DNA from 2 places in the Halomonas sp. AOP27-A1-41 genome. Region 1 is predicted to be linked to the other one. Evidence: predicted binding sites of a transcription regulator. Region 1 holds the regulator's gene; the other holds the start of a gene.
What was found. Region 1 encodes FNR, which switches genes on or off when oxygen is low (the NO sensors DNR and NnrR bind a similar motif). Its sites were predicted from a motif close to TTGATNTANATCAA; they were not measured.
Positions count from the first base shown of each region.

Region 2: the regulator FNR is predicted to act here: its motif matches at 4,242-4,255, upstream of ACT3TC_RS04075 (1,4-dihydroxy-2-naphthoate polyprenyltransferase).

Region 1 covers NZ_JBQSXT010000002.1:173,526-181,257, forward strand. Annotated here, with positions in the region: tRNA gene ACT3TC_RS02945 (tRNA-Val) at 1-34, opposite strand, end outside; tRNA gene ACT3TC_RS02950 (tRNA-Asp) at 74-150, opposite strand; tRNA gene ACT3TC_RS02955 (tRNA-Asp) at 189-265, opposite strand; tRNA gene ACT3TC_RS02960 (tRNA-Val) at 325-400, opposite strand; gene ACT3TC_RS02965 (alpha/beta fold hydrolase) at 489-1,226, opposite strand; gene ACT3TC_RS02970 (heavy metal translocating P-type ATPase metal-binding domain-containing protein) at 1,371-3,227, shown strand; gene ACT3TC_RS02975 (sulfite exporter TauE/SafE family protein) at 3,224-3,949, shown strand; gene hemN (oxygen-independent coproporphyrinogen III oxidase) at 4,035-5,462, shown strand; gene fnr (fumarate/nitrate reduction transcriptional regulator Fnr) at 5,525-6,277, shown strand; gene ttcA (tRNA 2-thiocytidine(32) synthetase TtcA) at 6,264-7,175, opposite strand; gene ACT3TC_RS02995 (DNA polymerase III subunit epsilon) at 7,323-7,732, opposite strand, start outside.
Region 2 covers NZ_JBQSXT010000003.1:181,954-189,685, forward strand. Annotated here, with positions in the region: gene menH (2-succinyl-6-hydroxy-2,4-cyclohexadiene-1-carboxylate synthase) at 1-541, opposite strand, end outside; gene menD (2-succinyl-5-enolpyruvyl-6-hydroxy-3-cyclohexene-1-carboxylic-acid synthase) at 531-2,303, opposite strand; gene ACT3TC_RS04065 (isochorismate synthase) at 2,309-3,664, opposite strand; gene ACT3TC_RS04070 (DoxX family protein) at 3,681-4,181, opposite strand; gene ACT3TC_RS04075 (1,4-dihydroxy-2-naphthoate polyprenyltransferase) at 4,334-5,260, shown strand; gene ACT3TC_RS04080 (antibiotic biosynthesis monooxygenase family protein) at 5,287-5,589, opposite strand; gene ACT3TC_RS04085 (transglycosylase SLT domain-containing protein) at 6,001-6,681, shown strand; gene ACT3TC_RS04090 (TSUP family transporter) at 6,693-7,433, shown strand; gene ACT3TC_RS04095 (hypothetical protein) at 7,579-7,732, shown strand, end outside.

The sequences.
Region 1 (7,732 bases):
AAGGCTGGTGCTCTCCCAACTGAGCTAACCACCCAGGGTGTTGATCTTTAATCAACGAATCTGCAAGTTATCGTGGCGGACCGGACGAGACTCGAACTCGCGACCTCCGGCGTGACAGGCCGGCATTCTAACCAACTGAACTACCGGTCCGAATAGCGATAACTGCTACAAAGTAAACCGTATGATGATGGCGGACCGGACGAGACTCGAACTCGCGACCTCCGGCGTGACAGGCCGGCATTCTAACCAACTGAACTACCGGTCCGCATTACATCATGCTGATATTACTTTGGTACTGCTTTACGTTTCCAGGCCATCTTTCGATGGTGGGTGGTACTGGGTTCGAACCAGTGACCCCCAGCTTGTAAGGCTGGTGCTCTCCCAACTGAGCTAACCACCCGCTGGTCACGTGGCGCTGCATTCTACAGAAGCCTCGCTGAATGTCAACACGTTATGTTTAAACTTTGTGATTTAAACCAGCGCGTTGCTCACATTCCCGAAGGCGTTCCATGAGCGCGGACGAAGGATGCCGCAAGTGAGGCCGCCTCGTCAATCAAAAACTCATGTTTTAATCCAGAAGCGCGCCGTGGCTTAAAGTCATGGTCACCATCGGTTAACCAGTCAAGCCTGGTTTGAGGCGTTAATGGATAGCCAATTACTTCTTCACGCGTACCAAACGGGTCACGCTCGCCTTGCAGTACCAATACCGGACAGTGAATATCAGGCCAGTGACTTAACCGACGTTTTTCAGGCGCTTTCGGCGGATGAAACGGATAGCCCGCAGCGATAACACCAGGGCAAGCCTGCTGGCTGGCCAACATCGTCGCAATTCGTCCGCCCATCGACTTTCCGCCCACCCACAGTGGCGATGCCGCCAATGGCGCAAGTAGACGATACCAGGCAGTAAAATGCGCTACCGTGTGAGCAACTGGCGGTGGCGGGCGGCGTTTACCCTGTTGATTAATCTGCTGCATATAGGGAAAGTCAATCGCAAACACCTGAAGCCCCTGGGCTGCCAGCCCATTGATCATGCGCTGCATAAAAGATGACTGATGCCCAGCGCCTGCGCCATGCGCCCATAAAATTCGCCCGATATGCGCCCGCCCCACCACTGCCAGCGGCCCAAGCCCCTCCACCAAAAAGAAGCCGGGGGCTTCAGTTTTCGCCAAGGTATCTTCCAGCGCGTCTGGCGGAAGGGGCAAATATCCTGCATAAGCGTCTGGCATCACTGTTTTCTTTCTCCTGGCATTTTAATCCGTTAAACCTTCACTATTCATTCAAGAGTTTTCCGATGGCTGCTACCTTAAGGAAACACTCTTACCTGATAAAGCGTTGATGATACGGTTATTTAAAGCACGGGCAGCGAAGCCATGACAACGTTACCGGCCTCCTCTTGTTACCACTGTGGCAGCCCTGTTCCGAGCAATGCGCCTTGGCATATAACGCTGGATGCCACCACGTACCCGTTGTGCTGCCCAGGCTGCGAGGCCGTTGCCCATGCCATTGTACAGGGCGGCCTGGCGCGCTATTACCAGCAGCGCACTGAGCTGCCCGAAACGCCTGCCGGAGAGTCTCTCGATAGCGATGCCTGGGCGTATTTCGACAGCCCTGAATTTGAAACAAAATTCCGGAAAACGTTGCCCCTTGGCGTCGACAGTGACCAGTTAAGCGCTACGCTCGCGGTAGAAGGTATTACCTGCAATGCCTGTGGCTGGTTAATTGAACATCGCTTAAATGCGCTGAAGGGCATCGCCTCAAGTGCCGTCGATTTATCACGGCATCGCCTTCACGTTAGCTGGCACCCCAGCAAGCTTAAGCTTTCCCAGCTACTGGCCGAGCTTGCCGGTATTGGCTACAGCGCCCTGCCTTTTGAGCCAGACCCTGCACAGGAACGCGGGCGCTATAAAAAGCGCCTGTGTGCTTGGCGGCTGGGAGTATCGGGGGCGTGCCTTCTCGGTATCACGCTGCTCATGCTTTTTTTGCCGAGTGAAGTACGAGGGGATCTCAATACGCGTACTACTACGCTGCTTCACTGGCTTCCCATGGTACTGGCAACGCTTGTCATGCTGTTTGCCACGCCGCCTTTTTTTCGACAAGCGCTTGCCGATATAAAGCGTGGCTTGTTGGGTCCGGCCGTGCCTATTGCCCTGGCACTGGGCTGCGCTTACCTGGCCAGCGGCTACGCATCGTTTTTTCACACAGGGGAGCACTACGTTGGCATGTACGTTGGCATGATTGCGCTGCTCACAACGCTGTTACTCCTTTTTGGCTGCGCTCGATCATTACCCATTTTAAGAAGCCCTCAAGACACATTTAAAGGAGCCCTACCCGCCACGACCATTCGACGTACCCCCGATGAAAGCGAACGAATTTTACCCGCGAGTGAGCTTTGCCCAGGTGATCGTATCGTAGTGAACGCGGGGCAGCGGATACCTGCTGACGGCATTATCGAGCAAGGCGCATCAAGCCTGAACACCTCACAGCTCACCGGCGAACCGCTCCCGGTGAGTTACGCGAAAGGAGATAGCGTGCTGGCAGGCTGTCAAAACCTCGAAAACCCGCTGGTGATTAACGTAGTCCAACCGCCTGCCCGCGCCCGTATTACAGCGCTAGGCGCCCTGGTTGGCGCTGCTTTTACTGGAAAGCACCTGGCTAGCATTAACGCACACGGCGTGCACAAATGGGCCGTTGGCCTGCTTATCATAACGCTAGGAGTGACAGCCCCCTGGTGGTGGTTTAAACCGCTAATGGCAATGGATGTACTGCTTTCGCTGCTAATAGCAGGCAGCCCGTGCGCACTGGCGTTGGCAACCCCAGCGGCGCTAACGGTCGCTTACCAGCAGTTACGTGCACGAGGCGTGGTGATAATGAATCCTCGCGCCCTGCTTTCATTGGCCACAACAACGCAGCCTGCAGATGAGGCGATAGCGTCTTGCTCAGACGTGGTCATACTCAGCCCACAAAGCGGGCGCGCCGTAGAAACTCTAACCATTGCCCGCGCCGCGCAGCGCTGCATACAACACTCAATGGGCATGGCGGCCTCCATCAGCGTGATAGCGCTTTGCCTAGCGGCAGTGGGCGCCCTATCGCCGTTTGGCGCCATCATGGGCGCTGGCATCAGTGTGCTTGCCGTCATTGCTAATACGCTACGCTTTTCACGCAGGCTATCTACTTCCAGCGTATCCACCTCCCATTTATCCACTTCAGCAGTCAAAGGCGTGCCATGAACCCGACCGGGCTTGATCTTCCTCCGCTTATCGCCGCGTTTGTGTTTGGGTTTATGGGCGGGGCCCACTGTATCGGCATGTGCGGAGGCGTCATGAGCGCATTAACCTTTGCCATCCCGCCCAGCATGCGTAGCTCGGCGCGTATGGGCAGCCTACTGCTAAGCTACAACTTGGGCCGAATATTAAGCTACATGACGGCAGGCGCGCTGGTAGCCACGTTGGGCACTGTCCTTTCGCCCTCACTGCTGGCGCGCCAACTGCTGCAAGGCGTTGCAGCGCTCATGCTGATTCTCATGGCGCTGTATATTGCTAACTGGTGGAAAGGGCTTTTGCGCGTGGAAGCCGTGGGCAAACGATTATGGCGTCACCTTGAACCCTGGGGCCGACGCTTGATGCCGGTGGTTCATTTCCCCCAGGCATTCGCGCTAGGCGCCATTTGGGGCTGGCTGCCCTGTGGGCTGGTGTATTCAATGCTGGCCTGGAGCCTGGCGACGGCCCGGCCGCTTCAGGGGGCTTTATTAATGGGCGCTTTTGGCCTGGGCACCCTGCCTGCGCTACTGGCCACAGGACTTGCCGCACGCAAGCTTAATCATCTTATTCGTCACCCCGCGACAAGAACCATCGCCGCGCTCGTCATTATCGGCTTTGCCGTATGGCAGCTTTGGGCACTCAACATGCACTCAGGTGGGCATTCAGGCGGACACTCACACGCCAATCATTGACCTGGCGCAACGCACTACAGCGCTATGTTCTTTAGCCTATCGGTAGCTTTTTAAAACGTATTTTCAGCTACCGGAGCGCCTCTTCATGCCTGTATGTGCCAAGGCTGTCCCTTCATCCGTTACTGCTACCGCGTCATCCAGCACCCGCTGGGATGACGCATTGCTGCGCCGTTATGATAAAAGCGGCCCACGCTACACCTCCTACCCGACGGCGCTGGCCTTTCACGAGGGATTTACCGCCGAAGATGCGACCCAGGCCATTGAGCGCAGCAACGCAAGTCAGCGCCCGCTTTCCATCTATGTCCATATCCCGTTTTGTCGCAAAATCTGCTTTTATTGCGCGTGCAATAAAATTGCGACGAAAAACACCGCCCTGGCCGAGTCGTATCTCTATCGGCTAGATCGTGAGATGGTCCTGACGGCCCGCCATCTGGATACAAAGCGCCCTGTCAATCAGTTGCACTGGGGCGGAGGCACCCCTACGTTTCTTTCACTGGAGCAGATGGGCGACTTGATTGACCGCCTGGACGCACGCTTCGGTCTTTCAAACGCACCAGAGCGTGACTACGCCATTGAGATCGACCCGCGCGAAGCCGATGTTTTAACCCTGCGCCACCTGCAGTCTTTGGGCTTCAACCGCCTGAGCCTTGGCGTACAGGACCTGGACCCACGCGTTCAAAAGGCGATTAACCGTCATCAGCCTCGCGTGCTTACCGAAACACTAATGGATGAAGCACACCGGTTGGGCTTTCTCTCGCTGAATCTGGATTTAATCTACGGTCTGCCCTTTCAAACGGAAAGGAGCTTCGCCAAGACGCTTGAACAGGTGATCGCGTTAAATCCGGCGCGTTTATCCGTGTTTAATTACGCGCATTTGCCTGAACGCTTCAAGCCTCAGCGACGTATCAGCGTGGATGACCTGCCAGGTGCGGATGAAAAGCTTTCGATTCTGCGTACGACCATCGACATGCTGACCGCTGCGGGCTATCAACATATTGGGATGGATCACTTTGCCAAACCCAATGACAGCCTGGCGGTTGCCCAAGCCAACGGCACCCTACAGCGCAATTTTCAGGGCTACTCCAGCCATGCCAGATGCGATCTTATCGGTCTGGGCGTGTCAGCTATTTCCCGAATAGGCGATAGCTATGCGCAAAACCCTACTGACCTGGCTAGCTACGAAGAGAACCTGGATCAAGGTCGACTGGCTACCGTGAAAGGCGTACGATTAAATCAGGATGACCTAATACGAGCCGACGTTATCGAACGTTTAATGTGCGATATGCGCCTGGATTTAGCAGCGGTTAGCCGGCAATGGCAGGTTAACGCCAACGACTACTTTGCCAGTGCGCTGGAAAGCCTACGCACTGCTGAACAGGACGGGCTAATCGTTCGCTTGGATGATACGCTTGAGGCGACGCCAATGGGCCGTTTACTGATTCGCCAACTGGCCATGGCGTTTGATGCTTACCTTCCGGGGCACTCAGGCCAACGCTACTCAAGAATCGTTTAACCGGCGGCATCAACGCCTGCGGTAGATAGCCATTTAGGCAAAAGAGAAACAGGGAGATAGTCATGCTACCCTCGACAAGCCAACGACGCTCGCTTCTTCAAGAAGCACGCTGCCAGACCTGCAGCCTAAGCTCGCTTTGCCTTCCACTAGCGCTTGAGCTTGAAGGCATGGGGCAGTTTGATGCCATCATCAGACGCCGAGCACCGCTGAAAAAGGGCGAAACACTGTTTCGTCAAGGCGACCGTTTTACCAGCGTGTATGCCGTTCGCTCAGGCAGCCTAAAACAGGTAACCAGCGAAGGTAATGGCAACGACCAGCTCACTAACTTCTTTTTGCCCAGCGAGCTTGTCGGATTGGACGGCATTGACGAAGAGCACTACCCAGGCAGCGTGATTGCCCTTGAAACCACCACCATCTGCGAAATCCCCTTTGACCGGCTGGACCTGCTTTCAGAGGAGCTACCAGAGCTTCGTGGTCAGCTGTACCGCAGTATGAGCAAGGAGCTTCGTGATGACCGACGCATGATGCGCCTGTTGTCGCGCAAAACCGCCGACCAGCGGCTGGCCAGTTTCCTACTGACGCTTTCAGAGCGTTTTCGGCGTCGGGGTTACTCGCCTTACAGCTTTAGGCTTTCAATGGCGCGTGCGGATATCGGCAATTATCTGGGGCTGGCGGTTGAGACGGTCAGCCGTATCTTGAGCCGTTTTCAGCAGCAAGACGTGGTGGCCGTCTCAGGGCGCGAGGTTAACATCCTCGATATGCAGCGGCTTATGGCGCTTGCTGAAGAGGAAGAGCCGGTGATTAGCTCACGTTAAATGCTTCAATACGCCCCGCCATTAGCGCTTCCTGTTTGGCTTCCAGTCCCGCAAAGTCAAACAGGTCGCGGTCGGCTAGCTGCGAAGGCGCGACGTTAGTGACCGCTTTAAACATGCTTTCCAAACGACCCGGATGCTTTTTGTCCCACTCGGCCAGCATTTCCTTAACGACCTGACGCTGCATGTTCGGCTGCGAACCGCACAGGTTGCAGGGAATAATCGGGAACTCCATCAGGCGCGAAAACTCCGCAATATCCGCCTCTTTACAGTAGGCCAGCGGACGAATCACGACATTCTTGCCGTCATCGGAAAGCAGCTTGGGCGGCATTGCCTTCAGGCTGCCGCCAAAGAACATATTGAGAAACAGCGTTTCCAGAATATCTTCACGATGATGACCAAGGGCGATCTTGTTGGCGCCAATTTCTTCGGCAAACCCGTAAAGCGACCCACGCCTTAACCGCGAACAAAGCGCGCAGGTCGTTTTGCCTTCCGGCGTTTTCTCCTTCACTACCGAGTACGTATCACGCTCCAGAATGCGGTACTCCACGCCGAGCTTTTCCAGATACCGGGGCAGTATATGCTCGGGAAAACCAGGCTGCTTTTGGTCCATATTGACCGCCACCAGTGAAAAATTCACCGGCGCATTGCGCTGCAGGTTGCGTAAAATCTCAAGCATGGTGTAGCTGTCTTTACCCCCCGACAGGCAGACCATGATCCGATCACCCTCATTGATCATTTGGTAATCGATAATCGCATTACCTACCTCGCGCCGCAGTCGCTTTTGCAACTTGTTGAATTCGCGTTTCTGTTTGGCATCCTCAAGCGCCGGCTGGCCTTGCAGGTCAGGCGTCGGTGCAACGGTTGCCGCGGCGGGGTCAAAATGATCAAGGTGTTGCATGATATAAGCACTGCCAATGGTAGAAGGAGCAGCCGCTATTCTAACAATACTCCCGCCGTTCACCCAACTGGCAAAATCACGTCATAACTATGGTCATAACTACGGTTATCAAGACGGCCATCTACACAGGCGCCACTACGCTAGAAGCTAACCCGACTGCGTCATATCACGCTGTAAGCGCATATACAGCAAGGCGCTTGCGGTGGCTTTACCTAACAACCTCTGGGTCGAGATAGCAGGCACTTGCCAGCAGGCCAGCGCCTCGGAAAATGGTTGGGAAGGCTCCACCAACGGGTGTAAACGGCGCAATTGGCGTTGATGCAGTTTGGCCACATCGACCTGAACATTAGGCAACCCAAACCCGAGGTGCGTTCTAAAGGCTCTATTAAGCATGCAAAACTGCTGGTCCAGTTGCCACCCGACCAGCGGCCGGTTGCCAATAAAATCGGTAAACGCATGCAGTGTCTCGGCACAGAGGGGTACCGCCGTGGCGGGATTGTAAAGCCGCTGATGCTGGCGCAGCGCCGTCTGGTCAACCGTTTGTGGGTCGGCAAACG
Region 2 (7,732 bases), on a different contig from region 1:
ACGTGCTTCGCAGCATTGTCGCCACGGACGGGCCATGATTGGCCAACCGCCGTTCAATCTGCCGCGCTCGCTGCGCATGTGTAAGGTCAGCAAAGACGGGCTGCCGATACCAGTCGGTAAGCACGCGTTCAAGAGGTTCCAGCGCAAAGCGTTGTGCCCAGCGTGCATCATGGGCCATACGCTCATCGCGCTCGCTTTCGGGCAAGCCTGGATGAGCGCTCTCCAGCCAAAGCGCCTCAAGCCCCGCAGGTTGGCGGCGGGCGTGATCAAGAGCCAAACGCCCACCCAGCGAGTAGCCCAGCAAGCAGTAGCGGTGAATATCCTGCGCGGCCAACGTATCGGTTAGCCAGTGGTGAAAAGCGGAGAAAGAGTCGACCGCCACTTGGTCATTTTGGCCATGGCCCGGTAAATCCAACGCCAGGCACGGCACATCTTTCAACGCGGCGATGACCTCCGCCCAATCGTGGCGATCACCTAACAAGCCGTGCAGCATAACCAGCGTTGGGCGTGGCTGGGCTTGCGCTTCATATTCAGCCTTCATGGTTATCGCGCCTACCTAGCGTTGCCGCCAGTGCCACAAGATCGTCTGCAACCTGCTGATGTGGCACGTTAAGCTCAATCAGTGTAACGCCCCTTTCCAGGGCTCGGGCATAGGCCGCATCGAAGCTCTCCAGCGAGCCAGGTGCGGCGTAGGCAAGCCCAAACATTTGCGCCGCGTACTCAAAACTCAAACCGTGTGGCTGACGGAAATAACGCTCAAGTAGCGCACCTTCCTTGGGCACTGGCAGCATATGAAAGATGCTGCCGCCATCATTATTGAGGATGATCACCACCAGCGGCTGAACGGCCTGCTTCAGCAGCGCCAGGCTATTAAGGTCATGCAGCGCACTGATATCGCCCACAATCAGCGTGGTGGGCTGGTCGCTGGTAGCGCTGGCGCCGTAGGCCGTGGCGATCAGCCCATCGATACCGGAAGCTCCGCGGTTGGTGAACACCCGCAAAGGTGCTGTGCGGTACGCGCCCAGCATGTTCATCAGCCTTGCGGGCATACTGTTACCCACAAACAGCTGCCCGGTTGCCTGCTGCAACACCCGATGACAAATGCCCAACTCTGAAAAGGTATTACAGCGTTGATTCACGATATTGCTGATGCGCTGTTGGCACTGGTTAAGCCGGTGCCAAGGGGTGCGCTCAGCACCTGTCCCAGTCTCACGCTCATGTTTATTTTCAGGTTCAAGCGCGGCCACCACGGCCTCGGGCGGGCAAATGAAACGGCGCTTAACGCTGTAATCAGGGTCGAGCCGCTGGGGGCGCGAGTCCACCAGCCAAACATCCTGCCAGGAATGACGAGCAATAAACTGCGTCAGGCGCTTGGAGATAAGACGCCCGCCAAATTGCAGCAACACATCGGCCCGCTCCAACTCCTCGACAAAATGAGGATCGTGCAGCGCCAGGTCAAAATGGATCACGTTTTGGCGGTCAAAACGTACCTGGCTTTGTAGATCCGCCAACAGTGGCCAGCCTAATCGACGTGATAACGTCACCACCTGCTGCGCTTGGTGCGGGTCATCTATACATCCCGCCACGATAACGCCTCGCTGACACGAAAAATCTGCCCACTCAGTAGAAAATACGGGCGCTTGCGTACTGGATACCCACTGGCTCCACGGCACTGAAGAGGCCAGCCAGCTTCCGAGAGGCGCCAGATAATCCGTGGCATCCTCTCTCTGGTGGCCGGGGTAAAGAGGCTCGCGGTAGCGGCAGTTAAAATGCACAGGGCCTAGCGTACGCTGCTGTTGATCAATGGACTGATCAATAGTGCTGAGTAGAAACGCGGCGCTCAGTTCAGGGCCAGGGGGCGGAAGGTCGTGATGCATCACGGTATGACGAGCAAAGATGTCGCGCTGGTCGATGGCCTGGTTACTGCCGTTATCCAGTAATTCAATAGGGCGGTCGGCTGAGAGCACTACCAGCGGCACACCCATTAGCTTGGCTTCTACGACGGCAGGATACAGATTGGCAACCGCCGTGCCCGAGGTGGTGATAACCGCTACCGGGCGGCCACTTCCGCGCGCAAGGCCCAGTGCCATAAAGGCCAGGCCACGCTCGTCAAAATGGCAGTGGCAGCGAAGCCCGGCATGCTCGCTGGCCGCCATGGTGAGCGGCGACGAGCGTGAGCCCGGCGCCAGCACAACGTCGCGCATGCCCAAGCGGTAAAGCTCCTCAAGCAGCAGTGCGGCCCACACATGGTTAAAGGTAGCGTGCTGAAGCGGAAAGCCGCGCGGCATGGCATTCGCGGTCATTGGTATTACCCCATGTTGAGCAGCGACATAATGTCGGCAATTTTGTTGTCCAGCTCACGCCACTCTGCATCAGGCTGAGAGCCCGCGACAATGCCCGCACCGGCATAAAGGCGAATTTCATTAGCGCCGATATGAGCACACCGGATAGCCACCGCAAGCTCCGTACTGGCCAGGCTCACCCGGCCAAACACACCCGCATACCAGCCCCGCTGGTGGCGTTCATGCTGGCGGATAAACGCCAGCGCCGATGCGCGGGGAACACCACCTACCGCTGGAGTAGGCGGCAAACTGGCAAGCAGCGTCTGGTCCGTTACCGTGTGATGTAGCTCAGCATGAATAAGGCGGCGGATATGCTGCACAGAGCGCAGCTTGAGAACATGGGCCTCCCCGGCTTGAACAACGCGAGACAAAGGCTCAAGCCGGGCAAGAATATCCTCATAAACGCACTGGTTCTCCAGGCTGTTTTTGGTATCTGCCAACAGTGCCTCGGCAAGGTATTGATCCTTTCGTGCATCAGCTCCACGATGGGTGGTACCTGCTAGCGCCTCGGTTACCAGCTGCGTACCCTCTCGCTGATAAAGGCGCTCCGGTGGGCAACCGATAAAGGCGGTCTCTGAATCCCACTGAATGCCTAATTGAAAGCACGCCGTCGCCTCTGCCTGCCAGCGGTCCAGCAGTGCCCAGGGCGATGGCGTTTTCGATGCATCGTCCGCGATAACCAAACGCGTCTCTCGTGATAACACCACTTTGGGCGTGTGGCACAGCTGATCAGCGTGGGTCACCTGGGACACCCACGCTGACCACGCCTGCTGGGCAGGGGCGTCATAACGTAAATAGGCATGCGGACGCAGAGGGGGTAGCGGTTGTTCTTGCTGGAGACTGGCTAGAAAGGCGCGTGCTTCGGCTATTTCAAGGTCGCCGCAGCGGTCGTCAAAGCGCAAATTGAGCGTCAGTAGCGCCCCCTGTTGTGAGCGCTTAAGTTCAACACGCGGCAATATGAAACAGCAGTTTTTGAATTTTTCCCAACCGGGCGACGTAGCATCAAACGCCATTCCGCCGAAATAGTCCGGCTGCTCATCAGGCAAGGTTGCGAGTTTGGCAAGGTCGGCCTGTAGCGTCTCAAGCGAATCGGCCGCGCTGACCATGCCTAGCGTCGCGTACTCAGGTGCGCCAGCGTCTCGCGCTTTCCAGTAGCCGCGCGGAAAAACCGTTTGCGCGTCCAACCACCCCATCAGGCTATCAACGCGGCAAGGCACGCTCAGGCGTATAACCCCCTGGATGGACGGCACAGACAACGCATCAAGCCGGTCCATAAGTTCAGCGACGCTGCCGCCTGTTACCCAGCGCATGTGTTCAGACAATCAGTGGCCCCGCGTCTCAGATAAATCGGGTGCGGCGCGTAATGCCCAGCCTCTGCTTGATATAGGGTAAGACCCAACGGTCCCCCCCAAAATGGCCAGCGTTCGCGCCCGCTACCAGTAAGAAAAAGGTTAACGCAATCATCCACGGGTTGGTGGAGACCGTACCCGCCATTAGAAACGACATATTCATTACAATAGCGAAGAAGCCTGCAAAGGAGGTCAGCACCCCCACGATCAAGCCCAACCCCACGAGTATCTCCCCAAGCGGAATCACCACATTAAACATACCCGCATAGGGCAGCGCAAAATGCTCCAAAAAAGCAACGTAGTTGGGATACACCATGCTCCCTTCCCGCATTACAGGGTTCGCCACCGCGTTACTCAGGAACCCTTGCGCATCAAAACCGCCCGTCAGTTTGCCGATCCCCAAACTGAGCCAAGTAATCCCAAGATAAAGCCGGAAGGCTAGCCAAACAAGCGCTGCATATTTGCTTTGTCTAAATAAGTCGCCGATCATCGAATTAACTCCTGTTAAGAGGGATTAACAATAGTTTGCGATAAGACACTGCTGCTTCTTTTGACGCAGGTCTAATTTTTAGCACTTAATAATACATAGCTACGCACGCCCTTTTAGTCATTTAACGTCATCACGACCAGGACACCAAAGCAATGGATCAACCCGACAAGCACCGCCCGTTCCAGGTTTGGTTATTAGCGGCCCGGCCTCGTACGCTGCCTTTGGCATGTGCCTCTATCCTGCTTGGCTCAGGCCTTGCGGCGCACGCACAAGGGTTTAATCCGAGCGTGCTACTCCTTGCCCTGCTAACGGCGATTGCCCTGCAAGTGCTTTCAAACCTGGCCAATGATTACGGCGATGCGGCAACGGGGGCGGATGATCACCAGCGCATAGGCCCGGTTCGCGCGGTCTCTTCAGGGTTACTAAGCCCACGCGCCATGCGCGGTGGAATGGTGGTGATGGCGGTCGTTGCCGCCCTGTGTGGGCTGTTGCTACTGCTGACGGCTTTTGGCAATCAGTGGGCGTCCATTCTCATCTTTATTCTACTGGGTGCTGCCGCGCTGCTGGCCGCGGTCACGTATACCGTAGGGCTGGGCGGCACGCCGTATGGCTACCGGGGGCTGGGAGATATTGCGGTCTTTATCTTCTTCGGCTTGTTAGGGGTGCTCGGCACGTACTACTTGCATGCACAACAACTGGACGGGCTTACACTACTGCCCGCCGCCGCTTGCGGGTTACTGGCAACCGCTGTATTGAACGTGAATAACGTGCGCGATATCGAAAGCGACACGCGCAACGGCAAGATCACTTTGGCGGTGCGCTTGGGCCGCGCTAACGCCATTACCTACCACTGGATATTGCTGGCAATGGCGCTACTGCTCACCGTGATTTATCTGGTCGCACTGCCCGCCCCCTGGCTTAGCTGGAGCTGCCTACTGGTTGCCAAACCGTTAACAGACGCTGCCAGAACGCTACACCACTCCACCGACGGTGAAACGCTTACCGGCATGCTGAAAAAAACCGCGCTATCGACGCTGATTTACAGTGTACTGCTCTCACTCGGCCTGGCGCTCTATTAAGAGAGGCCAGGCCGCCGCTCCTGTGCTTAAAGCACGACCTCATAACCTTCAAATTTGGGCGGCCCCAGGTAGATACCTTCCGGTGACTTGGCGCCCGCATGGGCCTTGCGAAACGCCTCTGACTGGGTCCAGGCGCGGAAAGCCGCTTCCGACTCCCATACGCTGTGGGAAATAAACACGGTGTGCTCTTCCTGGCTTGCGCCCTGCAACATGTTGAACTGTTTGAATCCGGGCACGTCGCTCAAGTGCGAATCACGCTTACGCCACACCTCCAGAAAATCCTCTTCGCGGCCTGGGGCAATCTGAAAACGGTTCATTGCGATATACATGACAACTCTCCTGCTGGGTTGGTCCTACCAAGTTAGTTACGCGGCGACAACTTGATGGTAACGTCACCGTTAAGTAACGAACAGCTTAGGCTTTAGAAGAAAGCTGCTTGAGCCTGCTGGTCGTGCCCACGCCCTATTATCTGCTGCCACCAGCAGATGCCAACAAGCCTGAAGTGCTGGGCTGCCTGGTCGGCAGCCAGGGTCGCTCAACGGGCAGGAGATCATAAGCCCCAACCCCATCGGGAAAAAACATCCCGTTTAGAATTTTCATCACCCATTTCCCAACTTGCGCTAATGACTAATAACAATCTGATTTTAGTACGTATAAACTCTAGCCCTTAAACAGTATTAATGCTGGCGGCTATCAATAGCCCTGTTATCAATGACGCTGTTATCCACAAGGAATTCTGCATGCTCCGCCCTGTTGGTAATTTTAACGCTGCGCTTTCATCTTCACTGCTAACACTGCGCAGCTGGGCAGGATTAGCGTGTGTGTTGTTGCTCTCTGGCTGTGCGACCTTTGCCCCCAACCCACCACAAGACCAGAGCAATATTTGCGAAATTTTCCGCGAACAGCCCACTTGGTACGACTACGCACGCGACTCTCAGGAGAAGTGGGGAACGCCCATTGCGACACAAATGGCGTTTATTCAGCAGGAGTCTTCCTTTAAAAGCCACATTCGTCCTGACCGCAAGTATTACTTGGGCTTTATCCCCGGCCCCCGCCCCTCTTCGGCAAAAGGGTATGCCCAAGCGCAGGACCCGGTATGGGGAGAGTACCAGGAGCAGGCAGGTAGCTTGTTTGCGCGGCGCACCAGCATGAAGCACGCCACCGACTTCATCGGCTGGTACAACCACCGATCCCAGCAGCAAGCAGGCATTTCATTAACCAATCCTGAGCATCTCTATTACGCCTACCACGAGGGCGCAGGCGGGTATCGACGTGGCACGTACCAGAGCAAGCCTCAGGTAATCAACGCAGCACGGCAGATCGTCGCTCGCACAAACCGTTATCAATCCCAGCTCAATGCCTGTGAAGCCGAATTTCAATGCCGCCGTTTTTATCAGGTCTGGCCCTTTTGCCGTAGCTAAGTAGCTTTATTATGTCCCTACTCATCGGTTCGTTCTTTGTTTTTGTAGTTTTTTTCACCTCGATGTTATCGGGTATCTTCGGCATGGCGGGCGGGCTGGTACTGATGTGGTTTCTGCTGCTCGCGTTCCCGGCGGCCAGCGCCATGGCCGTGCATGGGGCCATCCAGCTTACCGCTAACGGGTCGCGGGCATGGTTATCACGACGCTTTATTGTCTGGCGAACGGTCGCGTTTATGACGCTAGGCGTAATAAGCGCCGCTGGGCTACTGGTGTTGCTTGGCTATAGCGCCAATGCCGCCACGGTGTCACTGTTAATTGGCTTGATGCCCCTTCTGGTATGGATGCCCAAACGCTGGTTCCACCTCAACGCCAACCGAACGAGCCACGCGCTGCTTTGCGGCATGGCATCGGGTGGATTAACCATTGCCGCCGGAGTGTCCGGGCCGCTGATCGATATTTTCTTTGTACGCTCTCGAATGGATCGTCGTGAAGTGGTGGCCACTAAAGCAATGATTCAGGTGGTCGCGCATAGTATTAAAATTCTCTTCTACTTGAGTGCTGCGCTGGCGCTAGGTGCTGGGGATTGGGGTATGGTACTGCTGGCTGCACCGTTGGCTATCCTGGGCACTCAAGTAGGCACGCATGTGTTACATCGCCTTACCGATGCCAACTTCCGTACATGGACACGCTGGATTGTGACCGGTATTGGCATTTTCTATTTTGTCCAAGGGGTGTACTTGTTAAGCCTGTAAACGCGGTCGATTCTAAGCGGGTACGATAAGGCACATACCATTTATTGACACCTTCATTAACTGGCGCTATCGTCTCGATAGATGAAAATGAGAAACACTCTCTTTCTCTTATCGACGACTTGTTGACGAAGTACAGGCAAATGACATGACCAGTGAGCAGCGACAGCTTCGCCAGACTCTTGGGTTCTTACGAACCTCGTTCGAGGCGATTCAGCACTCAATTGCAGGCCGGCTGGACGACCCGCTGCCCTGCTGGCTGGATACTGGAATGCTTTCGATGCTGGCCGGAGAACTTAACC